4 regions of the Paenibacillus sp. S28 genome follow, and region 1 is predicted to be linked to each of the others. Evidence: riboswitches for the same ligand, from Rfam matches in the RefSeq annotation. Region 1 holds a riboswitch; each other region holds the start of a gene.
The links. A riboswitch is a leader RNA that binds a small molecule or an ion and turns the genes downstream of it on or off. The one in region 1 is predicted to bind thiamine pyrophosphate.

Region 1 (7,501 bases):
GGGGCGATATGCTTGCCGCGAATGGTCGCATCCGCCAAATGCGCAGACGTTACTGCAAAGGGTGCCAATATTGGTCCGGTCACGGCTCCATCCTGCAGATGTTGGGTGCCGACTGATTTTTTGGCGACATGCTCGCTTGACACGCTCCCCGTCGCGATTTGATTTCCGCCAACGGAGCCGTTCTGAAGAAGTTCCCCGGTCAGTGATCCTTCCCGTATATGAACGCTTTCGATGGAGCGCTCCTTCAGCTTGTCGCCCGTAATTTCGCCGGTCCGGATCTTCGAGCCGGTAACGGCGCCTTCGGCCAGTTTCGACGTGTCGATCACTTCATTGGTCAAATGCATGGACTGGATGCTGGCCCCAGCAATTTTGCTTGCCGTTACGGCTTGGTCTTGCAGCAGATCTGTGTTTACGACCAGACTGCTCAAATGGCGTGACGTGATGGAACCGTCGGCGATTTTGGTGGAATCGATCACCTGGTCGCCCAGCTTGGCGGATGTAATGCTTCCGTCGCGGATTTTTTCCCCGCTGATGGAGCGATCCCGAATTTTGCTGCCGCTGATCGCGCCGTCGGTCAGATGCTCCTCCAAAATGGACTCAGAGGCAATTTTGGAGGAGACCACGGAGCCGTCGGCTAAGTGAATATGAGAAACAGCATAATCGGCAATGGCCTCGCTGCCTACCGAGCCGGGCTGAAGTCTGGACGAGTCAATGGCCCGGAGCGCAATTTTGGACGTCGTGACCGAACCGTCGCTCAGATCATCCGTATAAATGATTGGCTCCGGGGAATTCGGCATCCTTTTTTCTTCAATGATCTCCTCCAGCTCCTCACGGTCCCGAACCGGCACCGTCTCCTCAGGTATAGCTTCTTCAATAACAGGCTCCTCGGGTACCGCTTCCTCGGATACCGCCTCCTCCTCGGTCTCTTCTATTGCCTCAGGCTTGCTCTCTGCAGTGTCCTCCATTTGGTGCTCTTGTATCGGTTCAACTGTGTCCAAAGTCGTTGTTTGCTGGACTTCTTCCTTTTCAAGGACTGCATCAGGGGCAATGGATCGGATTTCCGCATATGAATCAAGTTGGTTTGTCTTTGGCGCCGTTACTTTGCTTTTACGGATCAGTTCCAACTCCTGAATTTCAGGATTATCCACGAAATAGAGGTTCTTGTTCGGTTGTTTAACCGTCCGGCTTTTATTTTTCTTCTTCAAAAGACCTCGCTCCTTCCTGACCGGATGCATCTTGGGCATCATATGCGAACAAATAGGCCGTTGTCACTGATTTCCCGGTTTTTGTAACGATTTTGAACTAGCCAATCGGATGGATGCTTCCGGCAGAACAATCCGGGAGGACGGGATCACAAATATTCAGGGATAAAAGGTTGAAGTTCTGGGGATGATCGAGGGACATCCTGAGGTACATGAGTGTCACCTGCCCACCAATAACTACTCTGTGCATTCATCCTTCACCGTTTGAGAAAATAGGCGGCACGTTACGGACAAAGACCCTTGCTTATAGCAATCTATGGCATAGGATATATAAAAAGTGGGATGACGGAATGCCAGGGAGGGATGAACGTGTGGATTTCTGATGTTGGAATTCTGCTGAATGCAGCGGTGCACCGGGGAATTCCCGGCGGAAAGACGGGAGCGGAATCCCTCGTCAATTATGAAGAGGCGGCCCGGATGTTCGGCTTGAGGCCGTGCTATATGAAACTACAGGATATCGATATTGAACGCCATGAATGTTCGGCGTTTGTTCTGAGAGAGGGGAAATACGTTTACACCAGGCTTCCGCTACCAAGGGTCATTCATAACCGGGCCATCTACTTTGACGGACGGTCAAAAAATAGAATTCAACGTCTTATAGACGGCAGATATATGATATTCAACGCCAACAATCGGTACGGGAAAGATGAAATTCATCACTTGCTCGAAAGTAACCCGCTGCTTTCGCAGCATCTTCCCGATACGACGATCGCCGCCCCTTCCTCTGTCCAGGAAATGATGCGGCGATATCGTGATCTGATATTAAAGCCTTGCGTCGGCAGCGTCGGCAGAGGAATTATGCGCCTTCACGCCCACGGCCAGCATTGGTATCTTACTTATGCCCGAACCGGGCGATCCCTGGGATGGACGACGGTTCGCTTGAATAGACAACAACTTCCGGGCATCCTGCTGCGCCGGATCTCCCAGGCGCCCTTCCTTGTCCAGGAACGCATCGCACTGGCGGAATATAAACAACGGCCTTATGACCTTCGCGTCTCCATCCAGCGAGGCATCAGCGGCAGCTGGAGCCTGACGGGAATGTACGCCAAAGTCGCCGCATCCCGAATGTTCGTCTCCAATGTCGCTCAAGGCGGCAAGGCCTTCCCGGCCGAACGAATTCTGGCCGAAAGCCTGCCGGGGTTATCTGCGGACAGAATCTCGGATAGCGTACATCAGCTGGCCTTCGGCGTGGTCCGGCAGCTGGAGCAGCACTTGCCTTTTGCGGCGGACCTTGGCCTGGATATCGGCGTCACCAAGGGCGGCAAGCCGTATTTTATTGAATGCAACGGACGGGATCAACGTTACGGTTTCCGAAACGCTAATATGCCCCAGTATTGGAAAAAAACATATCGGGAGCCTATGGCCTATGCCCGGTACCTGGTAAACCGGCAGCACACCGGCATAGAACTTTGAGCCGGATCTCGGGTTAGTCTGCCATTCATTGCGCGCATCCTCCGAGAAATCCGATATAGCAGGTAGAAACGCAAAACGGGAAACCGGGAAAACAACGGATGCTGAACAAAAATATGCTTAAATGAAAGACCGAAAATGCATCATGCCGCTTTTTCGGTCTTTTCAGCATCGGCTAATAGCTATCATACGGCTCAACCTTGTCCATGGTACCTGACATCTTCGATGCCGAACCAGGGAACGGCAGCGGCCGCATAGTATGCAGCCGCAAGGGCGATGATGAACATGAGAACCGCCAGCCCGTCGTATCTGCTGAAAGCCGACGGATAATAGTACGTTCTGCGCCCCGACCCGCTGAACTGCTTCGCTTCCATCGCCACGGCAACGCGGTGCGCCCGGCGGATGCTCTGCGACAGCAGCGGCACCGCATACAGCCGGACATGCTCAAGGAGGCCACTCAGCCCCCGCCCTGTCCGCACGCCGCGGATCCGCAGCGCCTGCCTGCGGATGAGAAACTCCTCCCAAACGATGGACAGCAGCCGGATCGATGCCATGAAGCTGTATGCGAATTTGGGGGGAAGGCGAAAATTTTGCATCAGCGAATAGAACAGTTTGACGGACGGCGTGGTCATGACAAAGAGCAGCCCTTCTGCCGCAAAGGCAATCGCCCGGAATCCCAGGTGCAGCCCGCGGTAGAAGCTTTCCTCGGATACGCGGAACAGCCCCCACTGCCACCAGACGTGATCCCCTTTCCCGAATAGGATCATCGTCAGGGATGAAGAGACGAATACGAGGCTGAAGGAGAGAACGAGCAGCGCCACCTTCCATGCCGGATAACCGCTGAGCAGAAACAGGAGGGCGATGTAGACCGCTGCCTGATAGACGGCAAAATCAATGCTCCGCGTCTGAACCGTAACGATAAACAACACGATCAGCACGGCGAGCTTCAACGAGGGATTCGCCCGGTGAAGCCAGGTAAGACGGCTCGGACTCAAAAACCGGTTCATCCGCTCACCTCCTCCTGCGCATCCGAAGCTGCGCCTTCTCCCTCAAGCCTCCGCCTCCCGGGCTTTATCGCCGTCAGGCTTCCGCCTTGGATTTCCCATACCTGGGTAGCGGCCAGCTCAGCGATTTCTCGCTCATGCGTCACCATGATGATCGCCGTGCCGCTGCGGCGCAGCGCTTCGCAGTATTCCAGGATGGCAAAGGCGTTGCGGGCATCCTGCCCGAACGTCGGTTCATCCAGCAGCAGCACCGCCTGGCGGCGCACCGCCGCAGTGGCAACGCTCAGCCTGCGTTTCTGTCCGGTCGAGAGCTGATACGGGTGCCGGTTCTCCAAGCCGTGCAAATGAAACGTCTTAAGGCAGTCTTCGGCTCTACGCTCCACCTCAGCCCGTGACATGCCGCCCTGCATATGAAGGGAAAAGGCCGTCTCCTCCAGTACTGTCTGGGCCACAAACTGAAACTCCGGGTTCTGAAACACGAACCCGATCCGGTCCGAAGGGCAGGTCCGCTTCCTGCCCCTTCCCTGCAGCAGCCTGCCTTCCAGCACGTAGCTGCCGGCTGTCGGAAGAAGCTGCATTAGGCTCAGCAGCAAGGAGCTTTTCCCCGCTCCGTTAGGACCGACAACGGCGACAAAATCGCCGGCATATACCTCCGCCTCTTCCACCATGATCGCCGGCGCATCTCCGCGGAGACCGACAAACCCCCGCAAGGAGAGGACCGGCGCCGCCAAGTCCGCACCTTGCTGCGGGGATTGCACTAAGCCGCTGTTCCATGTATCCCCGTGACGGATATAATCCTCCCAAACGCCGGGATACCAAATGCCATTTTCCTGAAGGGCACTGCGGTACGCCGTGAAGATTTCGGCCGGCTTGCCGTCGGCCAGAATGCTTCCGTCCGGCGCGAACAGAACGATCCGGTCGACCCAATTCACGATTTCTTCGATCCGGTGCTCAACGATCAGCACGGTCCGTCCGGCCGATACGCCGCGAACAGCCTCCCAAATTTGCCTTCTCCCCTCGGGGTCCAGCAGCGCCGAGGGTTCATCCAGAAGGAGCACCTCCGGTTCCAGCAGAAGGACCGAAGCGAGCGCGAGCCGCTGCTTCATCCCCAGGGACAGCCGTTCAATCGGAGTGTGCAGCTCTTCAAGGTCCAGGCCGACCCGGCCGAGCGCCTCCCGCATCCGCGGCACCATATCCTCCCTGGCTACTTGGCGGTTCTCCAGCACAAACGCCAGCTCCTCATCGACATACGGCATGCAGAACTGGGTATCCGGGTCCTGAAATACATACCCGCACGAGCGGGGCTTCCGGATGTCCGCATATTTGAGCGGAACGTCAATGACCGCCGGAATCAACCCGCCGAGCACCTGCAGCAGCGTCGATTTCCCGCATCCGCTTGGGCCGAGCAGAAGCACTTTTTCCCCGGCCGGCACGGACAGGGAAACATCCTTGAACACGAACGCCTTCTCACCCGGAAACTTCAGGCGCAGGTCCGTTACCGAAACGGCAATTTGCCCGCTCCCTTGATCCGCCCTTTGATCCGCTACTTGACCCGTCTCATGCACCGCCGAATGCTGCATCGTCACGACACCCCGGTTAGTCTCAGTCATGATCGAGCGCTTCATAATCCTTGGCTGTCACCGGCCGGAGCAGCTGGGTTACTCCGGTTGCTTCCAGCGCTTTGGTCAGGGCATACGCCAGGTACCCTGCGAGTACCGCCGAGCTGATTAACCGCATCACGTACTTGAACACGATCATCCATGTCGTATAGTCCGTGACGTAGCCGTAGTACACATCCACCAGGAATGATCCCAATCCCGAAGCCATACCAGCCAGCGCCGCTACCCCCATGGAGAATTTGCGGTAGCGGAACAGGGCGAAGATCAGCTCCGCGGCAAGACCTTGCGCCACGCCGTAAATCGCCAGCTGAAGGCCCCATTCACTGCCGAACAGAATTTCTACGTGAGCCGCGGCAACCTCGGCCAGGAGGGCTACGCCGGGCTTGCGGATCAGCAGCGCGGCAAGCGTCGAAGCGAGGAACCACATGCCGTACATCAGCTCATCCGCTTGGAAAAACAGCGGCTTGAACAAGTCGTTCACCGAACCCCAAAAATGGTACACCACCCCGATCACGAGGGAGAGCAGAATCGTCACGAGCAGGTCGCTGAGCTTCAGCCCCTTCGGCCGATCCATCTGCATCGTACTGCTGTTCATTTGACAACATCCTTTCTTTTTCCAAAGTTGGGCAATAAAAAAACCCCCTGGATAAGCGAGGGAGATCGTCAAATAAGCCCATAAAAGGACTTGAATTCTCTACGCTGGCATTATCCAGATCAGATTCCCGGTCAGCAGCGGTTCATTAGCTGCACTCTCAGCCCGATTCGCTCGAGCTCCCGTATTCCCATATGTACACAGATGAACGCAAGGCGCGGCATCGCCGGCTCCTGGTCCCGAAGCCATCGCCGTCCAAAGCGATGAGATGCTTGGGTTCGATTCCGTGTAACAGGCACCTCGCCGCGATGAGTCGGCATCGGGCCCGTATTGATTCCAAAATACATGATCCTCGAAGGATTGGCAATACCATTTTTCTCCGGGGCGGTTTCCAGCATTTGTTGCATATTGATTTGATAGCCGTTCTATGTCAATATATTCAGAGTGCTACAGGCACGTATGGAAGGGAGATTAGGCATGACAAAGAAATTACTGCGGCTCATGACAGAGCTCTCCTCGCGAAAGTGGCTCTCTTCCATGATGGGACGCTTCTCGCACAGCCGGTTCAGCAGAGGGGTCATCCCTACTTTTATCAAAAGCTATCAGATCCCGGCGCATGAAGCGGAGAAAGAAATCTATGAATACCGCACGCTCAACGAATTTTTTTCCCGGCGGCTGAAGCCCGGCATGCGTCCCGTTCACGAAGGCGAGCACGTACTCACGAGCCCCGTCGACGCCATGATCACCGCAATGGGTGAAATCACCTCAGGCACGATTCTGAACGTGAAAGGGCAGGATTATTCGGTGGCGGAGCTGCTTAATTTCTCTCCCCACCTGGAGTTATATAAACATGGCTATGTCTTTGTGCTGTACCTCAGCCCTACCGACTACCACCGGATCCACTCTCCAATCACAGGCGTGAAGGTGGAGAGCGAGCATATCAAGGGACGATGCTACCCGGTCAATGATTTTGGCATGACCCAGATGAAATCCGTGCTGTGCCGCAACGAGAGGTTGATAACGTACATCAAGGGAGCCCTGGGAGAAGTCGCGGTCGTCAAAGTCGGCGCCATGAATGTCAGCAGCATCCGCTACGACGACGAAACCGCCAATTCTTGGCATAACGGCGATCCGCTCGCCTATTTTGAGTTCGGTTCAACCGTCGTGCTGCTGATCCAGGACGGCGCGTTCACCCCGCGGACAGACCTCCGGACCGGAGATCATGTCCGCATGGGCCAGCTGCTCGGTCAGCTGCACCCGCCTAAAGGCTGAACCGGAAGCGAATCCGGCTCAGCCTTTTTTGCTTAGGAGCGCGAGCATAATCCGCTGAAACCACCGGCCCGGAAGCAGCTGCTTAGCCTTCATCGTCCAGCGTGTGCCGGCAGGCAGCGCATAGCGGAATGCCGGCTTGTTCATACGCGCGATTCTCCCGATCAGCCGGGCCACATCGGCCGGATCGCCGCGCTGGCCGGCGTTGTCACGGGAAAAGGCCATCACCTGGCTCAGCATCCGCTCGTAGGGTGACCGCTCCGCGGCGCTCATCTGCGCAAATCCTTTGTCCCAAATGGCCGTTCCGTACGAACCCGGCTCCACTATCACGACATCGACGCCGAA
Region 2 (7,501 bases), on a different contig from region 1:
TTTCTTCGGTTAACTTGGCTTTATATTTTTGTGTATATCGTGCTGCAGTTGTTTTTTGACGTGCCCGTTATCGTCACGGGGGTGTTCGTGGCCATTCTGCTGTGGTATTTATACAGAACGTTAAGAGCACACCGGGTGCTATCAACCTAGATAATGGAGGACGACATGCGCAGCGATTACAAGAAGAAGCAAATCAAACAGCTGGAGCTGTACTTCCGCTGTCTCTCCAGCGTATGCATCGACAGCGTGCTGGCTTATTATTATGTGCCTTACGAGTTTTTGAAATTTGAGCGTTACCTCGGGAACCGGGTTTTGAAAAAGGGGCTGCGGCTCTGGGACATCAAGGACGCCGAGACCTTAAAGACCCGGATTCGCTGGCTGCTGGAGGACGGGAACCGTGACGATTATAAGGCCCTGCACGCCGAACTGTCGGCGCTGCCGGAACAGGCACGGCAAAACTGGATGGAGGCCTCCAAAGACCATCCGGAGTATGCCCGGATGAGCATGGTTCATACGTTTCTGCCGCAGCTGCCCGCCGGAGAAATAGCCGCCTTCGGGGGCGGATGGGCGATTTTCTTGAGCCGGGTTGGGCTCGCTTACGGATATTTGACGAAGGAAGAGGCCTGGGCCATTAAATTGGAAGCGGCCGGGTATGTGCAGCAGCATTACGGCAGCTGGGAAGAGTATTTGATCGCATTTATGGCCGCCAGCCGCTTTTGGAAACCGGAGGAGCAGTTTGCAAATGTAGTCTATATCATGACCCGCGGACAGACGCTGCTGGGGATGGGTACCTTCGCTTCCCGGAAGGCGCCATGGGATATTCCGCTTGAGCCGGGAGGCGAACGAGCAGCGTACCGAAAGGGATCGGCCAGCCTGGATGCCTGAGGCTGTGATCAACGGGCATGCGGGTCACAGGGCCTTTATCAATGATTGTAGGACTTAAGCGCACGGGATGCTCTTATATAGGGGGAAGAGGATGTATACCTTGGAAGAACTCCGGAAGGCATTCCGGAAAGGGACCAAGCTGAAATATGTTTTTTTCTGGGGGCACCAGCCCGCGGCGGACGGATCTATTACGAAGAGCTGCTTCAGCCAGTGGTGGGAAGCGAAGTTTACCGTGGACGGCGTGGAATATGCAAGTGCCGAGCATTATATGATGGCCGAGAAAGCCAGACTGTTCGGTGACGAAGAGATCCGGGAACAGATTCTCGCAGCCAAGCACCCGAAGCAGGCTAAAGATCTGGGGCGGAAGGTGAGGGGATTCGATCCTGCCGTATGGGACCGGGAAGGGTACTCCATTGTGGTCCGAGGAAACGAAGCGAAGTTTTCCCAAAACGACGATTTGAAGCAATTTCTGCTGGGCACCGGGCAGCGGGTGCTGGTAGAGGCGAGTCCGGTGGATTCGATCTGGGGCGTGGGGTTGGCCGCAGATGACGAGGCGGTCCTGAACCCGCTGCTGTGGAAAGGGAAGAACCTGCTTGGCTTTGCCTTGATGGAGGTTCGGGACCGGCTGCAGGCGGAAGAAGCCTAGCGGAAGTACGAAACATGGACGTCGTGCGTGCGGGGCCTAGCGGGAGTGAAGAACTTGGCAGCAGTAAGGGCACGCTGGCAATGAGGAGCACGTTGGCAATGATGAGCATGCCATCAGTGAGGAGCCTGGCAGGAGTCAGGATCAGTCGATTGTGGGAAAAAGGCTGCAAATCGAGGGTCATGCTATATAGAGGTCACCCGGCCATGCAAAAAGGTCGTTGTTGGTTACTCAGCGTAACGGGACAACGACCTTTTTATATGCCATAATTTTGCGTTCCAGGAGACGGTCCTTCGGCTTAGGTCAGTGCGCCTTCCTGCTTTTTAAAGAACGTACGCAGCGCCTGGTAGACCTCGCCCTTTTCCTTGATGACGTAATACATGAACTGGTCGAGCTTGATATTCCGGTACGCGGACATCAGCGTGCTGCTCCGGTTGTACTGGTTGACCTCCCCGTAACCGAACATGTTGCTGACTTTAAGCAGCTCGCCAATCAGCCGCACGCAGCGTTCGTTATCAGAAGTCAAGTTGTCGCCGTCCGAGAAATGGAACGGATAAATATTGTACTTGGCGGGCGGGTAGCGCCGGTCGATAATTTCCAGCGCTTTCTGGTAGGCGGACGAGCAGATCGTGCCCCCGCTTTCGCCCCGGGTAAAGAAATCTTCTTCGGTGACTTCTTTGGCCTCCGTATGGTGGGCCACAAAGACAATGTCGACCTTTTCGTATTGGCGGCGCAGGAAGCGGGTCATCCAGAAGAAGAAGCTGCGCGCACAGTATTTCTCAAACGTGCCCATCGACCCGGACGTATCCATCATCGCAATGATGACCGCGCTGGAATGGGGAACGACGACGTCCTCCCACGTTTTGTAACGCAGATCGTCGGGGCTGATATGGTGAATTCCCGGCTTGCCGCTGGTGGCGTTGCGCCGCAGGTTTTCCAGGATCGTCCGCTTCTTGTCGATGTTGGACTGCATGCCTTTTTTGCGGATGTCGTTGAACGTGATCGATTCGGTTTCGACTTCCTGCTGCTCTTTCGGCTTCATATTCGGCAGCTCCAGCTGGTCGAACAGCATATTTTCCAAGTCTTCCATGCTGACCTCGGCTTCCATAATGTCCTGGCCGGGCTGGTCGCCGGCTTTTTCGCCTTGACCCGGCTTTTGCACCGGATCCCTGCCCAGCACGTCTCCCACCTGGCTGTCGCCGTCTCCCTGGCCGACATGCTTTTGCTTCTGGTAGTTATAAATGAAACGGTATTCATCGAGGCTCCGGATGGGTACCTTGATGATTTGCTTACCGTCCGACATCACGATGTTTTCTTCTGTGATCAGGTCGGGCAGGTTCTGCTTGATGATTTCCTTAACCTTCTCCTGATGGCGGACCTGATCCTGGTACCCTTTCCGGTGCAGTGACCAGTCCTCCTTGGACACCACAAACAGCGAATGATCGTCTGATGGCATGTTCAGGCACCTCCCATGTTCCCATACTCAGCACAAACTTTGGCTTGTTAAACATTTATATTCACGGGCGGGGATGATATGTGATGACGCAAGAGATAAAATAAGAAGTTTGCCGCACCCAAATATATGAAATTTTGCGAGAATCGCTGCTATGGATGAGATAGGCGTTCCGATGCCGGTGATCTCACTCTGGCTATTGCCAAAAGTCAGCAGTTTGGGCTATAGTGGTTGTGAAATTAAATAGGAATGCGGGTGCTGGATGAAGTCCGGCTGAGATGGCAGCCTTATGCTGCGGACCGTTAATCTGATCCAGGTAATGCTGGCGTAGAGAATATCATTCGAATTGCGGTGCCATTCGTGTATTTCTCGAATGGTTTTTTTGTGTTAACCGGGTAAGAGGGCGCTTTCGCAAAATGAGGGCTTACCCTTCGCGATGATAGAAGCCGGCATGAAATGGAGGGAAAGGCAAAGGAAAGAGAGGAGAAGCAGTCATGGTCGATTTTCGTCTGTATGCGATTACCGGCGAGACGTTCCATCCGGGACGCCGGCTGGTGGACGTGATGGAGCAAGCCATTCGGGGAGGCGCGGATATCGTTCAATTCCGCGACAAAACAAGCGGCAGGGAAGAGCTGCTGCGCAAGGCGGCGGAGTTGCGGGAGCTGACCCGCCGCTACGGTGTTCCTTTTATCGTGAACGATCACGTTGATATCGCGATGGAGGTGGACGCCGACGGGATTCACCTCGGTCAAGGTGATATGCCGATCGCGGAAGCCAGAAAGCTTGTCGGCTCCAAGATCATCGGCATATCCACCCATGCAATTTCGGAAGCGCAGCTCGCCGAAGCGGAAGGGGCGGATTATATCGGCGTCGGGCCGATCTATGCGACGGCTACGAAAGCCGATGTGGTGGATCCGGTCGGTCTTTCGTACATTCGGGAAGTCGCCGGGGTCATCAAGATCCCTTTTGTGGCGATTGGCGGCATCAAGCTGGGCAACGTGGACGAAGTGATCCGGGCCGGTGCGAGCCGCGTCTGCGCGGTGAGCGAAATCGTCGGCAGCCCTGACCCGGAAGCGGTATGCCGGGCGTTCATTCACAAGCTTGAAGGTAGAGGAGGAGCGGCGGATGGAACTGGTCATTAACGGAACAAAGCGGGAGCTGGCGGCCGAGACGGTAGCCGATGTCCTCCGCCTGCTGGGGCTGTCCGGCAGGCCGGTCATGGTGGAAGCGGACGGACAGGTGCTGAAGATCGAGCAGTGGGAGACGACTCCGGTTGTGCCTGGAATGAAGCTGGAGCTGGTCCATTTCGTAGCGGGAGGTTGAGGGGAAAAATGAGCAGAGATAATTGGCAGGTTGGCGGACAGGAACTGTCGTCGCGGTTATTTTTGGGGACCGGGCTGTTCCCCGATCCTTATGTGCAGATGGAGGCGATCAAAGCTTCGGGAACCGAGGTGCTGACGTTCGCTATCCGCCGGATCCATCTCGATTCGGTGGAGGATGACTCCATTCTGCAGCATGTGGAGCCCCAGAAATACATCTATCTTCCCAACACGTCCGGGGCGACAACGGCTGATGAGGCGGTCCGGATTGCCCGCCTGGCGCGGGCTTCGGGACTCAGCGACTGGATCAAGGTGGAGATTAGCGCCAATAAGCGGACGCTCCTGCCCGATCCGATTGAAACGTTAAAAGCGACGGAAATATTGGTCAAGGACGGTTTTACGGTACTGCCGTATATCTCCGACGATCCGGTGATCTGCAAAAAGCTGGAGGATGCCGGGGCAGCCGCGGTTATGCCCGGCGCAGCGCCTATCGGGACCGGCCTCGGCATTCTGAATCCGTACAATCTCGGATTGATCGTGGAGGAGCTGTCGGTCCCTGTCATCGTGGATGCGGGGCTGGGGACGGCCAGTGACGTGGCGCTCGCGATGGAGCTGGGAGTCTCCGGCATTCTGATGAATACCCCGGTGGCCAAAGCCAAGGACCCCGTGATGATGGCCCGGTCGATGAGGCTGGCGGTTGAGGCGGGGCGTTTGGCTTACTTGTCCGGGCGGATTCCGAAGAAGAAATATGCTTCGGCCAGCAGCGGCCTGGAATCGCTCGTCATCGAATAAAAAAGGATGGACAGGGGGGCTGTAACAATGAGCGGAGACATCATCGTCATGGGCGGCGGCATCATCGGATTATCCTGCGCGCTGGAGCTGCGCCGCCGCGGCCTGCACGTCACGCTGCTCGAAAAAGGACCTTGCGGCGGGCAGGCCTCCGGCGCGGCGGCAGGGATGCTCGCTCCGTATTCAGAGAACGTGGAGTCGCCGGACGAGTTCTTCCGGTTGTGCCGCGAGAGCTTGTCGCTGTATCCGCAATGGCAGCAGGCGGTGAAGGACATCTCCGGCGTCTCCTTCGAATATGCCGAAACCGGCAGCTTGTACATCGCGAGGCACGAGGCGGATTTGCTTGCGCTGGAGAGCCGGTTGGAATGGCAGCGGAGCTGGTGCTCCGGTGGCGAAATATTAACGGGGAGCGCGCTGTTCGATGCCGAGCCGGGACTGACCCGCGAGGCAGTTGCCGCCTTGCGGACTCCGGTGGAGAGCCATGTGTATGCCCCGGATTTGACGGAAGCGGTCAAACGGGCCTGCCTGGCCTCCGGCGTGCAGATTCATGAGCATCTTGGCCGGATCGAGCTGGCTGAATGGCGGGAGCGGGTTGCGCTGAGGGCGCAGAGTGGCGAGCGGTTTGAAGCGGACCGGCTGCTGATCAGCACCGGCGCATGGGTACAGGAGATGTCGGAACCCCTCGGTATCCGGATTCCTGTACATCCGATCCGGGGGCAAATTTGCGCCTACACTTGGAACGAGGAGCGCGAGCCGCTTCGGCATCTGGTGTTCACCAGCCAGGGATACCTGGTCCAAAAAGCAAACGGAACGCTCGTGTGCGGCGCCTCGGAGGATATCGCCGGGTTCGACACGTCCGTCACGGACAAAGGGATCCGGCGGCTGACGGAGTGGAACAAGCAAGTGCTGCCTGTTCTTAGTGAGGTGCAGCCGTTTCACCGCTGGGCGGGACTGCGCCCGGCGGTGCTGGACGGCCGGCCGCTGATTGGGCGGCTGGACGACGCCGGCCATATTTTTGTGGCCGCGGGTCATTATCGCAACGGCATCCTGCTCAGCCCGGTCACGGCCGCGCTGATCGCCGATAGCGTGGAGGGCAAGCCGCTGCCGGAGTGGTGTGGAGCGTTCCGGCCGAACCGGTTCGGTGAGGTGCAGGCGGGCGCTTTTTCGGACAAAATAAAGGATTGACGTCGTTAAATATTGATTGTTCTAGCTAATAAAAGTACGGACAATATAAAGTTATTCGTTTGGCATGAAGCACATGGCAAAGCAGGAATGCATTCCTGCTTTGTTTTTTTGTGTCGGGCGTCGCAAAAGCTATTTGCAGCACGTGCATCTTATATATCCATTAAACCCATATAATTGAAGTGATGATGTATTAGTGACAATTAATGACAAATTTTGCGAAAATCCTGTAGTATACTGCAAGTAGTCCTATGCTAAATAGGAAAGAAGTTTCACAGTAATACATAAGGAGGTGTGGCTGCTTAGGGCCACGCGTGGGCAAGCAGTCCCGTCGGTTAAGAAAACATATTTTTTAGCAAGAGAGTTTAGAGCAACACAAGAAGCAGGGATTCAGTTGGTATCAGGTTGTCTGGAACAGTCAGGAAGTCAGGAGGTTACCTGGTAGTCAGTAAGTTAGATGGTACCTGGGTATCGGAAACAGTCAGAAAGTTAGAAGGGATCAGGGAAGTTAAGAGATTTAGTAAATGCAAAGCATCATATTTTAGGAGAACAGGAGCGGAAGAAGTATGTTCAAAGCGATGTTGATGACCATTTTTGCCGGGGCGATGATTCTTGGAACGGCAGGAGCAATCGAGCAGCCGGTGCCGGCCGCAGCGGCGGCGGCTTTTAAGGACGTGTCTGTGTCCCACTGGGCGTATCAGGCCATTAACGATGCGGTATCCAAAGGTTATCTCAAAGGTGATGGCAGCGGAAAATTCAGACCAAACGACCCGGTTACTCGGGCTGAGTTTGCAGCAATTCTGGCCAGGGTGTCGACGAACGAAAACGCTGGCGGAGCAGCGGCATTTTCCGATTTGACCGGGCACTGGAGCGAAAAGGAAGTGAGCGAGGCAGCGGGGAAGGGCTTTTTCAGTCCGGCCGATTATGCAAACGGCTTTAAGCCGGGCACTCCACTGACGCGGGTGGAAATGGCGAAGTGGATGGCCTCGGGACTGGCGGCCCGCGACGGAGAGTACAAGCAGGCGATCGAGGACACGAAGGACACCATCGTTCCGGTGACGGAGTATTACAAGGGCGGCTTGAACAAGGCCGACTATCCATATGTGTCGGTCATGCTGGGAGCGGGACTGATGTCCGGGTACCCGGACGACAGCTTCGGCGGCGGCAAAACGACCACGCGTGCGGAGGTCGCGGTGATTATTCAGCGTTACGAGACGACGCAGACGAAGG
Region 3 (7,501 bases), on a different contig from region 1:
GCAGCATGGAAACTTGCGGCAACCGCCATAAGGCGGCCGAATTTTATGCGAAGAAGAAGCAGCGCGAGAACTAAAAAAAGCCTGGGATCGTCTGATAGACATCCCGGGCTTTTTTTAGTGGTTCTATTTCGTTGCTGACTGCCCTTCATTGATATGGCGGACACTCAGCAGTTTAGCTCCTTTGTCCAACGACTTGTAGGAGTATGTCGATAAGTACGTTCTTCCGACCTCTAACAAGTTCCAAGTATTTTCATTATCGACTTTAATTTTAAATGCTCCTTCTTCTTTACTATGGGTTTTCTCGGCGACAATCCAATATGTCGAGCCAATGAGCTGCTTATCGAGTATCGTTATGTCCCCTCCACTGGATGATGGCCCGGTACATGCTGTCAACATACACATGAAAAGCCATGCCGCAATTATTTTTTTCAGGGCCCTCTTCCCCCGTTCCTGACTATTTCAATACCTAACGATGCCACCAAACAGCCTATAATTTATAAACAATGATGTTTGCATAAAGTTGCCTTACAACTCGGATTTAAATGCTATAATGGCCTTAATTTAGGGCAATCCCATTACTTATAAGTACTATGAAAAGGAGCTTATACATATGGCTAATAAACGTTTGGATCATGTCGGCATCGTCGTACGGGATTTGGAGTCAACCATCCGATTTTATACCGAGATCGTGGGCCTGGAGCTGAAAGGCCGCCTGACGCACACCAATGGCGTGTTCCAGCTGGCGTTTCTCGGCTTCGGGGACAGTAACGAGACGGAAATCGAGCTCATTCAAGGCTACAGCTACGACCTGCCGGCCGAAGGCACGGTGCACCATTTTGCGATCCATGTCGACGACATTCAGAAGGAATTTGAGCGGATCCAGGCACTGGACGGCGTGGAGCTGATCGATCAGGAAATCGTGACCCTGCCGAACGGATACCAATATTTCTTTATCTATGGTCCGGAAAAAGAATGGATCGAATTTTTCCAGAGATAATCTGGAATCGGGCGGATGTCTGGACACCCCCATGGGGATGGACTATAATATGGGAGGAAAACAACCCAAAAACCTTATAGAATCCGGGGTGCTGGAATCGGCCGGCTGAGATTGTATCCCTTCAAGATACTGACCCTTTTAACCTGATCTGGGTAATGCCAGCGTAGGAAACCGTTTGTCACGGCATACAAGCCGTGCTGATCTTGCGCATGTGAAGCGTCCCGTTTACGGGGCGTTTTTTTCATTCATACTAGTGAAAAACGGGATTACGCCTTGCGAATGCTTCTATGATTCAGCCACTCAGATCGGCTCACGATTCTAAATCTAACAAGGATAGGGGATCACCGGCCGATGCTTCCACAGAGAGAATAAAGAACGGCCGGATATCGAAGGAGAGAGAAAGCCATGAAGAACAAATCCATCGGCCTGCTGCTGCTGGTCTGCATGCTCATACTGGCGCTTGCCGGATGCGGCGGCAGCCAGAACAATACGGGCAGCGGAGAAGGCACATCCGCTTCCGATAGCACGGCAGGCCAGGACAACACCGCAGCGAAGCCGCTGAAGGACGTCAAAGTCGTCCTCGACTGGACGCCCAACACGAACCACACTGGGCTCTATGCTGCCAAAGACTTGGGCTATTATAAAGAAGAAGGCTTGAACGTCGAGATCGTGCAGCCGGGCTCCACCGGCGCCGACGCCATGGTCGCTTCCGGCAAAGTGCCTTTCGGCGTAAGCTATCAGGAGAGCGTGACCCAGGCCCGCACGCAGGGCGTGCCGCTCGTCTCGATTGCGGCGGTCATCCAGCACAACACGTCGGGCTTTGCCGCACCAGTCGACCGGGGGATCAAGACGCCGAAAGATTTTGAAGGTAAAACCTACGGCGGCTGGGGCTCTCCTGTTGAAGAAGCCGTTATGGGCTCCATCATGGGGATCGACAAGGCTGACGTGAAGAAGGTGAAAATCGTCAACATCGGCGACGCCGATTATTTTACCGCCGTGAAACGGGACATCGATTTCGCCTGGATCTTCTACGGCTGGACCGGAATTGAAGCGAAGCTGCGCGGCGAGCCGCTGGACATGCTGTATGTTAAAGATTATTCCGAGAAGCTGGACTACTATACGCCGGTGCTTGTGACGAACGAGAAGCAGATCAAGGAAGACCCTGAGCTGGTTAAGGCGTTTATGCGCGCGACCGCCAAAGGCTACCAATACGCGATCGACAAGCCGGAAGACGCCGCCAACCTGCTGCTGAAGGACGTGCCGGATCTCGACAAGGAACTGGTGATCGAAAGCCAGAAGTGGTTAAGTCCTAAATACCAGGACGACGCAGCCCGCTGGGGCGAGCAGAAAGAACAGATCTGGAAAGGCTATTCCGACTGGATGTACGAGCACAAGCTGCTGGATAAGCCGCTGGACGTGAAGAGTGCGTATACGAACGACTTTTTGCCGGAACAATAAGCCGCCTACAACCCAAAACATCCGTAACCAATGAAGAGAGGAAGTTGATTCGCATGGCCAATACGCTGTTAAGCATCCAGGTGATCCCGAAGACGCCGGGCAACGAAGATTCTTATGCTTACGTCGACCGCGCCATTGAGGTCATTCAGCAGTCCGGCGTGAAGCATGAGGTGCACCCGCTGGAAACGACGATGGAGGGCGAGCTGGAGGAGCTGCTGGACGTCGTGCGCAAAATGCACGAAGCTCTGGTGGCCGCAGGCAGCCCGAGTATCATCTCCCAGGTCAAAATCGCCCATAATCCCGGCGGAATCAGCATGGACAAGCTGACGGAGAAGTACCGTCCATGAGAAGCTGGTGGAAAAACGTATGGCCGCCCCTCGTGGCGGTCATCTTCTTTTTGCTCGTATGGCAGCTGCTGACCTCCCTGTTCCATATTGAACAATGGATTTTGCCTGCGCCGAGCGACATCGCCCGGGAAGCCGCGGCCGCTTCCGGCGGCTTGTGGGAGCATGTATGGGCCACGCTGAAGCTGACCGTATTCGGCTTCGCCATCGGAACCGCCATCGGGCTGGTCATCGCACTGATTCTGCATTTGATTCCGTTTTTAAAACAGGCGCTGTATCCGCTGCTCATTCTAAGCCAAAATATCCCGACCATCGCCCTCGCCCCCCTGCTGATGATCTGGTTCGGCTTCGGCCTCCTGCCCAAGCTGATCGTCATTACGCTCGTCTGCTTTTTCCCGGTGGCGGTCGCCGCCCTTGGCGGCTTGAAACAGACCGATCCCATCATGATGAACTACATGCGCATGATCGGGGCGGGCAAGGGCCAAATCTTCGCCAAGCTGGAGCTGCCCCACGCACTCCCTTCCATCTTCTCCGGCATTAAAATCGCCGCCACCTACAGCGTCATGGGAGCGATTATCGCCGAGTGGCTGGGGGCTGACAAGGGCATCGGCTATTATATGATGCTGCAAAAATCGGGCTACCGCACCGACCGCATGTTCGTGGCGATCATGATCATCGTCGTGCTGAGCCTGCTGATGTTCGGGCTGATTGCGCTGCTCGAAAAATGGTTCGTCCGCTGGAAGCCGAAGCAGGGCTAGCGGGCCTGGCCGGAAAGGAGAATTGCCGTGATAAATCAAGAAACCACGCCTGCACTGGAGATCGTCTCCGTCAGCAAAAGCTTCAAAGAGAAGCGCCGGACGCTGCCGGTACTCAGCGACATCTCGCTGACCGTGGGCCAAGGCCAATTCGTGTCCATCATCGGACCGTCGGGAAGCGGCAAGAGCACGCTGCTGCACGTGATCGGCGGGCTGACCCGTCCGGATGCCGGCACCGTCCGGATGAACGGCGCCGAGGTGACCGGGCAGCAGGGGCATATCAGCTACATGCCGCAGCAGCCCGCCCTGTTTCCTTGGCGGACGATCGAGGACAATGTGCTGCTGGCCCAGGAGGTGCACGGCACCGTCAGCCGGGAGGCCCGTGAGGACGCGCGGCGCTGGCTCGCCAAAGTCGGCCTGGCCGGCTTTGAGAAGGCGCATCCGCATACGCTGTCGGGCGGCATGCAGCAGAGGGCGGCTTTTCTCCGCGCGCTGCTCAGCCCGCAGGAGCTGATGTGCCTGGATGAGCCGTTCAGCGCGCTCGATGCGCTGACCCGCAGCGACATGCAGCGCTGGCTGCTGGACATTTGGGAAGAGAACCGCCGCTCGGTTCTCTTCATTACGCACAACATCGAGGAGGCGCTGCTGCTATCGAGCCGGATTTACGTCTTCTCGAGCCGGCCGGCCGCGGTGCTGCACGCCATCGATGTGCCGTTTCCGCGCCCGCGGCGCGAGGAAGTGACGGAGGCTCCCGAGTTTCTGCAGCTGAAGCGTCAGCTGAGCGAATGGATGCGCGAGGAGCAGCGAAAAATGCAGGCTGCACAGCAAGGAGGTTCACGCCAATGAGCGGCAATAACAGCGAAGTAAACCCCGCAAACGGCCAAGAGATGGTCCTCGACCGGGCAGCAGCGGTATCCGCATCGCCGGCGGAGGCGAACCTGCCGCCGCTCGCGCCCTTGATCGATGCCCATATTCATCTCGATACTTATAAGGAGCACGAGACGCAGACGCTGCTTGGGAGTCTGAAAGATGCCGGCGTCGCAGCCGTCATCGGCGTGTCCATGGATTTGGCATCGAGCCAAGCCAATCTGAGGCTTGCCCAGGCTTGGCCCGGGCAGGTCTATCCCGCCTTCGGCTTCCATCCCGAGCAGCCGCTCCCTGCTGACCGCGAGATCGACGCGCTCTTCGGCTGGATGGCGGAGCATGCGGACGACATGGTCGCCGTCGGCGAAGTCGGCCTGCCGTACTACTCGCGGCTGGGGGCTGCCGAAGCCGGACTTCCTTGGGATAACGGGCCGTACGAGGCGCTGCTTGAGCGCTTCGTACGTTTTGCCCGGGACCATAACAAGCCGATCGTGCTGCATGCCGTGTACGAGGATGCGGATATCGCCTGCGATCTGCTGGAAAAGCACGGCGTCTCCCGCGCCCATTTCCACTGGTTCAAAGGATCGGCGGACACCGTGCGGCGCATGGCGGATAACGGATATTACGTCTCGTTTACGCCGGATATCGCCTACGAGGCGGAAATCCAGGAGCTCGCACGCCGGTATCCCGCCTCCCAGGTGATGACCGAGACCGACGGGCCTTGGCCGTTCGAAGGGCCGTTCGCCGGTCAGATGACCCATCCCAACATGACCGCAGAGGTGGCTTCGGTATGGAGCAGCATTTGTGGCGTCCCCCTGCCGGAAGCCAGGGCGCTGCTGCATGCCAATGCCTGCCGTTTTTACGGCCTTCCGCGCTAAATCAAAAAAGGGTCTGCCCGCTATGGGCAGGCCTTTTTCTTTTTACAAACCCAGGATATGCCCTTAATACAGCTTCTGCTTGTTTTCAATCCGCTTGGTATCCAGATTCAGTTCCTGATAATAGATCATGTTCTTGTCCACCTTGGTCACGTTGAAGATAACGCCGGTCTTCCGGGACGTTTCGGGACCCTTCACCACTGTGACGGTCTCAGCGAACACCTCGTCCGGATCCGGCACGGCTTTCAAGGAATTCACACTGATCTGGCTTCGGTACGTATTCGGATGCTTATCGAAATACTCCGTAGACCGAATCAGCCTGCCATCCTCGTCCCATCTGGGCTCGCCGAAGGTGTTCAGCACAGCGTAGGGCTTCAAATCTCCGGTATAGTAAAGCTCCGACTTATAGCGTTCGGGATTGCGGCTCGTTACGCGGGTGACGATAAAGTATGGCCCGGTAGGGCTTAGGGATACGCTTGACTCCTTGGCGCTGTATGTATGCTTGATGACGAGCTTTTCCGTTTTCGCCTGATAGTCTCCGAGATAGACCTCGAAGCTGCTGCCGTCCGTCGATTTGATGTATACGTATTTTTGGGTGAGCCGGGAATAGCTCAAGCTTTTCACCGTCCCCGTGTTGGTCAGGGCCTTCATCTGATCGGCAAAAGAGGCGTTACTCCCCTGCGTCCCCTGCTCCGCTGTTCCGGCCGCCCCACCTGATGAATGACCGTTCTCCGCATTGTCAGGCTTACCTGCCTCCTCACCGGCGCTGATGGGAGCGGGAGTCCTTCCAAGGCCGTCATTCAAGCCGCCCGGTTCCGTGCAACCCGCCAAGGCCAGAAGCATACAGCATCCCGGCAGTACCATTTTGAATCTTGTCCGCATGTATGGCTGCTCCTTTTCCATATAATGATCATTTCTATAATCTTTCAATCTGGGATAAGCGATTATAAGCATTATAGAGACCCCTGCTTGTCTATAAAAGAGTGGCTCCGTTACTTTTGGATGAAGGTTTTGTCACCATTCCTAAGTTATTTACCCAGGAAAAGGAAAATTGGCACAACAGACACAATAAAAAAAAGACCTGCGCTATTTAAACGCAAGCCTCTTTTTGTATCATAATCGAGTTACGGCGGCTGCCGGTTTATTTTTTCATAAAGCCTTTACCGCTCAAAAACTCCCGCATGTGCAGCCGGATTGGCTCGGCCAAACGATCGGCCATAATCTGTGACCATGGCGTATCCCGCTTGCCGCCGGTCCGCTCGGCCAGGTAGCGCTGCATCGTTTGGTCATATGCCTGCACCGGCTCCTGAATCCGCTCCTCCTGGTAACCGTTGCGGTGCAGAACCGCCTCCACCGGCAGACGCGGACGAATGCCCGGCTCCTGATCCGGTACACCCAAGCACATGCCGAATACCGGGTAGACAAGCTCCGGCAGGTTCAGCAGCTCGGACAATTCGGCGATCCGGTTACGGATGCCGCCGATATAGACGATGCCAAGCCCGAGCGATTCCGCGGCGACTGCCGCCGTCTGTGCCGCTAAGGCCGCATCGACCGTGGCCACGATAAAATTCTCCGTCGAATCCACATACGACTCCCGGCCGGCCATGTGCCCGGCGGTGACCTGATCCAAACGGTGCAAATCCGCGCACCAGATCAGAAACACCGGGCATTCCTCGATATAGGCCTGATTGCCGGCTAATTCGGCCAGCTGCTTCTTCAGGGCCGGGTCCGTGGCCGCGATAACACTGTAGGCCTGAACATTGCTGGAAGTGGAAGCGCACTGTGCCGCAGAAATGATCTCGTTCAGCTGCTCCTCCGTGACCGGTTCATTCTTGAACTTGCGGATGGAGCGGTGGTTTTTTATTAAGGATATAACCTCGTTCATCAGTCATACATCTCCTAACGCGAGTGGTTGTTCACAAGACGTCTCATGGTTGAATCCCGCCTGCAATCATGTGCAACAGGCAGACACCGGACCCTTTTATTATAAACCAATCCTCGTCCTTTCAAAAAATTGATGCGCGGTGGCTTCCCCTGTTCTATTTTTCATAGAAATCCATTAGAGTGTATTTAGATAAATATCTAATTTCACTTATGCTAAATCATTTATTGTTTGTTAATCACGTTAACGATTTGAACCGCAACACTAACGGTCTATGCCAAGGAGGTCCCTCATGAATCCGATTGCCACCAGCACCACCTTTTATC
Region 4 (7,501 bases), on a different contig from region 1:
GATGGGCATCCTGTAGCAGAAGGCATTGCCCTTCAGAGACGTGAAAACCGCTGAAAGCAAATAAATCAAGCGTAACAGGCTGCCGAGAGGCAGCCTTTTACTGTTACTGGACGAGTAATGAGGATTCGTGATGCTAAGCATTCAAACCAGGATTTAGGGATCATGATGTCGACCTCGGATGGCCACGGCGAGCCAATCCTCGCTTCACCCCGTAAATGAGGAGATCAACCGCCGCGCCGATGATGACAGCCATGACGATGGAGAGAAGATACGCCGGGAACCGTAAGGGGATAAAGTAGCTGTTCGTTACGAAAGCGTGTTTATCGGACATCCAGCCCGAGTACACAGTGTCATGCAGGAGGTATTCAAGCAAGGGATTCAGCCGGATCAGTATGATGTTGGCCAAGCCCTGTCCGGAGGCATCCAGTATGCATATGAGAATCATACATAACGTGAGCCAAAAAGAAACGCTTTTTAACAAAGACATTCCCCGCCTTCAAACTTGTTCTTGTCATTTATAACGTATCCTGCCGCAACTAAGTTCTGCACAGCTTACATAAAGCTGGTTTATTTATATCCAACCTTTCTGTTGGTTGGTATAATATGGTGGAGAATAGCGAGTCTACGGAGGTGGTTGCATGAAAGAGAGGGTGCTCGAGGCTTATACCAAGCTCGCCAAGGACTATGAACTGCATACCGATTCGGACAGCGGCGCCAACGCATACTACGAGCGTCCGGCCATGCTGGAGCTGCTGCCAACGGATATGTCCGGACTTCATGCCCTTGATGCAGGCTGCGCCGCAGGATGGTATACCGAGCAGTTCGTTTCCCGCGGGGCATCGGTATCGGCGATCGATTTCAGCCCCGATATGGTGGAGGCGGCCAGACGGAGAGTCGGGAGTCAAGCGGAGATTCGGGTTCACGATCTAAGCGAACCACTGCCATACGGAGCCGATAAGTTCGACTTGATTCTCAGTTCGCTGACGCTGCATTACATCGAAGACTGGGATCCTTTGTTCCGTGAGTTTCAGCGGGTATTGAAGCCTGGAGGAACGTTATTGTTTTCGGTGCATCATCCGTTTATGGACTTTACCGTTTTTAAGAGACCGGATTATTTTGTACGGGAGCTGCTTGTAGACCGGTGGACGAAGAAAGAGGCAGGCAGCGTTGAAGTGACGTTCTTCCGCAGACCCCTGCAGGAAATCGTCAATATGACGTCAAGCTGGTTTGTACTGGACCGGCTTGTTGAACCAAAGCCGGTTCCCGAGTTTCTGGAGCGGCTGCCGGAGTCGGCCGACTTCTACCAGCGGATTCTGCATCACCCGCATTTTTTAATTGTGAAAGCTCACAAGCCGGAGTGAGAGGGGAAAAGTTTTCGCCGCGAGAGGCAAGAAACAATCGGCATAATTTTACTGAGAATGGCTTCATTCCAAAGGCCCTGACCGGCCCAAAATGGAGGGTTTGGCAATGATTGTGATCGACCTTATCTTTTTTCTAATGGAGCTGTGTGCACTGGCAGCCTTTTGCCTGTGGGGATTTAAATTGGATACCGCCTTGTGGATCCGTATCGTGGCAGGAATAGGTTCGCCGGTCGTTGTTGCTGTTTTTTGGGGCATGTATGTCGCACCGAAAGCGACCTTCCCGGTGACGCTTCCCGTCCGGGCTGTGCTGCAGCTGATCGTATTCGGTCTGGCCGCGGCTGCGCTGTACGGATCGGGTTATCGAACGGCAGCTATCATTTATGCCGCTGTCGTCATCGTCGAGATGATCCTTTCTTACGCGTTGAAAAGATAAACACTTGAAGGTGGAAGGAGATCCGCATAAACGATCGACAAGCTTTTTCCCGGTATCCCGACGGCAGCTTTTTTTGTTTGACAACACCGGCAAACGGAGCTACAGTTAATCATGAACTTGTAAAATATCATACGAAAATCCACTAGGGGAGCTGCGGAGGCAGCTGAGACAAGTGATCGCTTGGACCCTTTGAACCTGATCCGGTTAATACCGGCGGAGGGAAGTGGAGCAGGCCTTTACATACGCAACTTTCTTGATGAGATACATTCAGGATGACACTGCAAATAGCGGCCGCTCCATTTCGGGGCGGCTTTTTTGTATTGGCTTCCCCGCGCTCGAACATGCGATTTTCGTCAAAATTAATGGAGGTGCATTATCATGGCCCGGTTTACCGAAGAATTGAGACATGCGGCAGATCCCATTTATCAAGCGATCTTCAAGCATCCGTTTGTACGGGGGATTGCGGAAGGTACCTTGTCCAAGGAGCAGCTGATTCACTATGTGAAGCAGGATTTTGAATACCTGAATGCCTACATCCGGATCTATGGCATTGCCATATCCCGATGCGATTGCCGGCAGACGACCGCGCTTTTTAACGAACAGATTTCGTTTATTTTGAACAGCGAAACGCATCCCCACCAAAACTTTTGTGATGTCGCCGGTGTTGCATATGAGGAACTGCAAGGCTATCCGCTGGCTCCATCGGCCAATCATTACATCCGGCATATGCTGAACGTTGCCCACGAGGGGGGACTTGAGGATATTGTAGCTGCGCTGTTACCTTGTCCGTGGACCTATACGGAAATCGGCCAACGTCTGCTGGAGGAAGTCCAACCGGAGAAATCCCATCCGTTTTATGAATGGATGCACTTTTACGGAGACCGGGAAAGCGGCGTAACGGTACAGCTGCGGCGGCTGCTCGACGAATGGGCGGAAGGCCTGGCTCCCGCAAGAAAAAAACGGCTGATGGAGCATTTTCTGACCAGCTGTCAGCTGGAGTACATGTTCTGGGATATGGCGTTTACGCTTGAGGATTGGCCGGTTTCCCTGGCTGCAGCGGAAGGGGTGGGACGATGACCGCCGATATGTTTCCGTCCGGACTTATCCAGCTTCCTCTACGGATAAAAGAGCAGCGTCCGCTCATTCACAACATGACGAATGTGGTCGTGACCAACTTTACGGCCAACGGCCTGCTTGCCCTTGGCGCCTCTCCGGTTATGGCCTATGCCAAAGAGGAGGTGGCCGATATGGCTCGGGTCGCCCAAGCCGTCGTTCTGAATCTCGGAACGCTGAACAGCGAATTGGTGGAAGCGGCGATCATCGCCGGCCGATCGGCGAATGATCATGGCGTTCCGGTGTTCCTGGATCCCGTCGGCGCGGGAGCGACCGCATTTCGCACGGAGGCTGCGCTGCGGATTTTGCGCGAGGTCCGCGTGTCACTGGTTCGGGGCAACGCAGCGGAGGTTGCCCATCTCATTGGTGAAACCGGCGCGATAAAAGGTGTCGACGCAGGGGAGGGCGGGGAGTCCGCTCCCGCCGACTTGGCGGCACGGGCGGCACACCGTCTGGGGACGCTCGTCGCCATTACCGGGCAAGAAGATGTGATCACCGACGGAACGAGAGGATACTTGATCCGGGGGGGACATCCGATGCTGACCCAAGTCACCGGGACCGGCTGCTTGCTGACATCGGTGATCGCCGCTTTTGGAGCGGTCGAATCCGATCTGCTGTCCGCCGGCGCGGCCGCCTTGGCGTACTACGGTGAAGCGGCCGTTCGGGCATTTGAGCGGGCAGGCATTGGGGGGCCGGGAAGCTTCCAAATCGCTTTCCTCGACGCGTTGTCTGTCATGGACCGGCATCCGCTGGAGGAAGGAACCATTACCGCTCTTCTGGAGTCGGCAGGAAGGGGATTTGTGCAATGAGCATCCCGAAAGCATTGACGGTAGCCGGTTCTGACAGCGGCGGCGGGGCAGGCATCCAGGCGGATATCAAAACGTTCCAGGAGCTCGGCGTATTCGGTATGTCGGCCATTACAGCCATTACCATTCAAAACACACTCGGGGTACAAGGCGTTTATCCGCTTCCTGCGGCTGCGGCAGCCGAACAAATGGATGCCGTGGGCACCGACCTCGGCGTGGATGCGGTCAAAACCGGCATGCTGTTCAGCGCGGATATTATTGAGGCCGTCGCAGGACGAATAGCCGCTTTTGGCTGGAGGAATGTGGTCGTCGACCCGGTTATGGTCGCCAAAGGCGGCGCGCGGCTTCTGCAGCAGGACGCTGTTGACGCGCTGAAGAACAAGCTGCTGCCGCTGGCTGCTGTCGTCACGCCCAACATTCCGGAGGCGGAAGTGCTCGCCGGGATGGCGATCCGGTCGATGGAGGAACGCTGCGAGGCAGCCTACCGCATCGCGGCTTACGGTCCGGCGATGGTTGTGATCAAGGGCGGACATGACGAATCGTCTGACAAGGCGGTTGATCTTACTTTCGACGGAAAATCCTTCTCGACCCTGGAAGGAAGCCGGATTGACACGCGTCATACGCATGGAACGGGATGTACCTTCTCGGCTGCGATCGCCGCTGAGCTGGCTAAAGGGAACCCGGTCAACGAGGCCGTACGGACGGCCCGTGAATTCATCCAGGCGGCCATCGAGAACGCCCTCGGTATTGGCGGCGGGAGCGGTCCGACCAATCATTGGGCCTACCGCAGCCAAAAGGAAGGGGCGGCAAGATAAAGGCAGCCGATACCGGCCTGCTTCACAAGCGATTAGCACCTGTCTATATAGACAGGTTTTTTTCTTGGCGCTGGCTTCCTTAAGTGGTCGTCGATAGATGGTTTTTTGCACCGAGCTTCGGTTAGGCTTTGTCCAATTTTTAGTGTTACAATGGTAGAACGATTCCAACGCTAGAAAGGATGTTAACGAAATTGGACCAACTCCTCATCCGTACTCATAATGGCCTGATTCAAGGATATGTTCAGAACGGCGTCCGGACTTGGAAGGCGATTCCTTACGCCGAGCCCCCCGTCGGCGAGCGGCGTTTCCGGAAACCGCTTCCTGCACGGCCATGGGCAGGCGTCAGATCCGGGGACATGACGGTTCCGCTTGCCCCGCAGCGCGTCAACCCCACGGGTGGCGCGTTTAGACTGAAACGGGATCAGATCCCGCAGTCCGAGGACTGCCTGTACGTCAATGTGTGGGCCCCTGACGAGCCGGCACCGCAGCCGCTTCCGGTCATGGTGTGGATCCATGGCGGCGCCTTCGTGACGGGCGGCGGCGGACTGCCCATTTATGACGGCTCCGAGCTGGCGCGCCGGGGACGCTTAATTGTCGTCAGCCTCAGCTACCGGCTGGGTCCTCTCGGTTTTACGCATTTTTCTCCATTTTCCGGAGAGTCCGAAGACAGTTATGTAAGCAACGCCGGTCTGCTGGACCAAATCGAAGCGCTGCGCTGGGTGAAGCACAACATCACCGCTTTCGGCGGAGATCCTCAGCAGGTGACCGTATTTGGTGAGTCGGCGGGAAGCATGAGCATCGCAGCGCTGCTTGCAATGCCTGCAGCCCGAGGCTTGTTCACCCGGGCGATTATGCAGAGCGGGGCTTCCCAGGCGATTTCGGACTCCCATGGCAGGCTGCTTACGAAGGGACTGCTGGATATCCTTGGCATTCCGGAGGATCAGCTGGAGCGGCTGCAAGAAGTGCCTGCCGAGGAGATCCTAAGAGCGGCAGACAAGTTAAAACAGGCGGCGGGAGCAAGTGCTGTCATGCTGTTCCAGCCGGTCGTCGACGGGAAGCTGCTGCTCGTCACGCCTTTGGAAGCGGTGGCCGCCGGTTCCGCGGCCGGCATCGAGATCATCATTGGTACGAACCGGGATGAGGGGGCGCTTTTTATACCTGAAGGCATGCCAATGCTGACTAAGGAACAAAACGCCCGGGCGTATACAGCGGTGACCGGATCGAAGGAAGCGGCGAGCTGGATCGAAGCATATCCGGCCACCGTGGAGGGACAGCGTCAGGCGATGACCGAGCTGTTCTTCTGGAGGTCGGCCCTTCAGTTCGCAGAAGCCCAGATGCCGCATGCAGCGGTATGGATGTATCGTTACGATTATGCGATGGTGCCGGGCGATCCGCTGCTGGGAACGGCCTTTCATTCCGCCGAAATTCCGTTTGTGTTTAACAATCTCGAATTGCTTGCAGGCGCAGGTACGCCGGTGAACGAAGAGATGAGGATCGTGGCGGAACGCATGCAGGAGGCCTGGACGTCTTTTGCCAAGCGCGGACAGCCCTCAACGCCTTCTCTGCCGTGGCCTGCGTACGATGCGGAGGAACGCTGGACGATGGTGTTCGGTGCAGACAGCGCGGTTACCCGTGATCCGGACGCGGACAAACGGCGGATGCTGACCGGCGGGTCTGACAGAAGAACAACTTAAGCTCCCTATGTCAAAAGGTCACGCCTGGGAATCCAGGTGTGACCTTTTTTTCATAAACCATGAAGTATTCATTACACTTCGTTACTTAGCGGTTTGGTTACTTTACAGCTATGTAAATTTCTATTTCTCCGCCGGGGTGGTATTTCTCATAATCATAGGTATAAGCCCGACGTAACGCCCCTGCTTCTTCTTTCTCCCAGATGCTTCTCCACGTTTTCACGATTCCCATTTCATCAGCGGTGTCTACCGTAAAAACCTCGTACGTCGCGTCATCTGGGATTTCTATCCAAGTATCGCCTGGGACATTCTCGGTTGCGACGCTTAATGAATAGTCTCCCGTGTAATTACTTTCATAATCATAATAAATACCGTATATCATGTCGCGATGCCGCTCAACCTTGCCCGAGGCTTCGTTCCAAATGGCCTGGATTTTTCCGATCATGCCGGGGTCATTAAAATTATTCGTCCGCGTGCTGTTGATCAAGTGCAGTTTCATGGATTTCCCTCCGCTTTCCGTATCGATTCGGTTTCATTCAAGGCGTCTTGTTTCATCTATTATAGAACGTTTGTTTGTGTTTTTCAAATTTTAACCATTTCGGATGACTAGAGTTCGTGCTAAAAAAGCGAATTTGAATAAAAGGGTATCCCGGATGCCGGAACGAAGAATAAGGGAGTGCCGTCCGGCAGTGAGGTAAGCAACGCTGTCGAATTTTGCTGCGGCACAAGTCAAGAAAACAGCTATTGGAGGGCGAATAGGGCATGAATCCGCGTTTTGAAAGAACGGCAACATTAATGAACGACCGCTTTGGCCTGTTTATTCATTGGGGATTGTATGCGATTCCGGCCAGAGGCGAATGGGTACGGAGCCAGGAGCGCATCACGAATGAACAGTACCAAGCCTATTTTGAGGAGTTTAATCCGACTCTGTATGATCCGCGTGCATGGGCCAAGGCGGCCAAAGCGGCCGGACAGCGCTACGCCGTGCTGACGACCAAGCATCACGACGGCTTCTGCTTGTTTGACAGCGAGCTGACAGATTATAAAGCAACGAATACGCCGGCTGGAAGAGACCTGATCCGCGAGTATGTCGATGCGTTTCGCGAAGAAGGGCTGCAGGTCGGTTTCTATTATTCCTTGATCGATTGGTACCATTCGGATTATCCAGCCTTCGGCGACCGCCAGCATCCGATGCGTGCGGAAGAATCGTACAAAAACCGGGAAGAGCAATTCGACCGGTATTTGGAGTACATGCACGGACAGGTCCGGGAACTGCTGACCA

Region 2: it holds a riboswitch for thiamine pyrophosphate, as region 1 does, so the genes downstream of both, thiE (thiamine phosphate synthase) here and IAE55_RS20860 (ECF transporter S component) in region 1, are expected to answer to the same signal.
Region 3: it holds a riboswitch for thiamine pyrophosphate, as region 1 does, so the genes downstream of both, IAE55_RS14380 (ABC transporter substrate-binding protein) here and IAE55_RS20860 (ECF transporter S component) in region 1, are expected to answer to the same signal.
Region 4: it holds a riboswitch for thiamine pyrophosphate, as region 1 does, so the genes downstream of both, tenA (thiaminase II) here and IAE55_RS20860 (ECF transporter S component) in region 1, are expected to answer to the same signal.

What each region holds. Positions count from the first base shown of each region.
Region 1 covers NZ_JACVTM010000009.1:4,000-11,500, forward strand. Annotated here, with positions in the region: partial or broken gene IAE55_RS20840 (hypothetical protein) at 1-1,205, opposite strand, end outside; gene IAE55_RS20845 (YheC/YheD family endospore coat-associated protein) at 1,572-2,675, shown strand; gene IAE55_RS20850 (energy-coupling factor transporter transmembrane component T family protein) at 2,867-3,679, opposite strand; gene IAE55_RS20855 (ABC transporter ATP-binding protein) at 3,676-5,286, opposite strand; gene IAE55_RS20860 (ECF transporter S component) at 5,279-5,890, opposite strand; TPP riboswitch at 5,970-6,083, opposite strand; gene asd (archaetidylserine decarboxylase) at 6,365-7,159, shown strand; gene IAE55_RS20870 (SDR family oxidoreductase) at 7,178-7,501, opposite strand, start outside.
Region 2 covers NZ_JACVTM010000003.1:16,210-23,710, forward strand. Annotated here, with positions in the region: gene IAE55_RS08645 (J domain-containing protein) at 1-150, shown strand, start outside; gene IAE55_RS08650 (DUF1266 domain-containing protein) at 166-885, shown strand; gene IAE55_RS08655 (NADAR family protein) at 977-1,531, shown strand; gene yhbH (sporulation protein YhbH) at 1,827-2,984, opposite strand; TPP riboswitch at 3,223-3,332, shown strand; gene thiE (thiamine phosphate synthase) at 3,476-4,123, shown strand; gene thiS (sulfur carrier protein ThiS) at 4,107-4,304, shown strand; gene IAE55_RS08675 (thiazole synthase) at 4,313-5,092, shown strand; gene thiO (glycine oxidase ThiO) at 5,120-6,274, shown strand; gene IAE55_RS08685 (S-layer homology domain-containing protein) at 6,838-7,501, shown strand, end outside.
Region 3 covers NZ_JACVTM010000005.1:160,304-167,804, reverse strand. Annotated here, with positions in the region: gene IAE55_RS14390 (CGNR zinc finger domain-containing protein) at 1-74, shown strand, start outside; gene IAE55_RS14385 (VOC family protein) at 611-997, shown strand; TPP riboswitch at 1,072-1,184, shown strand; gene IAE55_RS14380 (ABC transporter substrate-binding protein) at 1,403-2,455, shown strand; gene IAE55_RS14375 (thiamine-binding protein) at 2,509-2,802, shown strand; gene IAE55_RS14370 (ABC transporter permease) at 2,799-3,557, shown strand; gene IAE55_RS14365 (ABC transporter ATP-binding protein) at 3,585-4,400, shown strand; gene IAE55_RS14360 (TatD family hydrolase) at 4,442-5,296, shown strand; gene IAE55_RS14355 (hypothetical protein) at 5,360-6,175, opposite strand; gene nfsA (oxygen-insensitive NADPH nitroreductase) at 6,435-7,178, opposite strand; gene IAE55_RS14345 (histidine phosphatase family protein) at 7,450-7,501, shown strand, end outside.
Region 4 covers NZ_JACVTM010000001.1:205,428-212,928, forward strand. Annotated here, with positions in the region: gene IAE55_RS00920 (class I SAM-dependent methyltransferase) at 639-1,361, shown strand; gene IAE55_RS00925 (YrdB family protein) at 1,468-1,794, shown strand; TPP riboswitch at 1,929-2,033, shown strand; gene tenA (thiaminase II) at 2,173-2,871, shown strand; gene thiM (hydroxyethylthiazole kinase) at 2,868-3,716, shown strand; gene thiD (bifunctional hydroxymethylpyrimidine kinase/phosphomethylpyrimidine kinase) at 3,713-4,528, shown strand; gene IAE55_RS00945 (carboxylesterase/lipase family protein) at 4,720-6,222, shown strand; gene IAE55_RS00950 (effector binding domain-containing protein) at 6,320-6,718, opposite strand; gene IAE55_RS00955 (alpha-L-fucosidase) at 6,982-7,501, shown strand, end outside.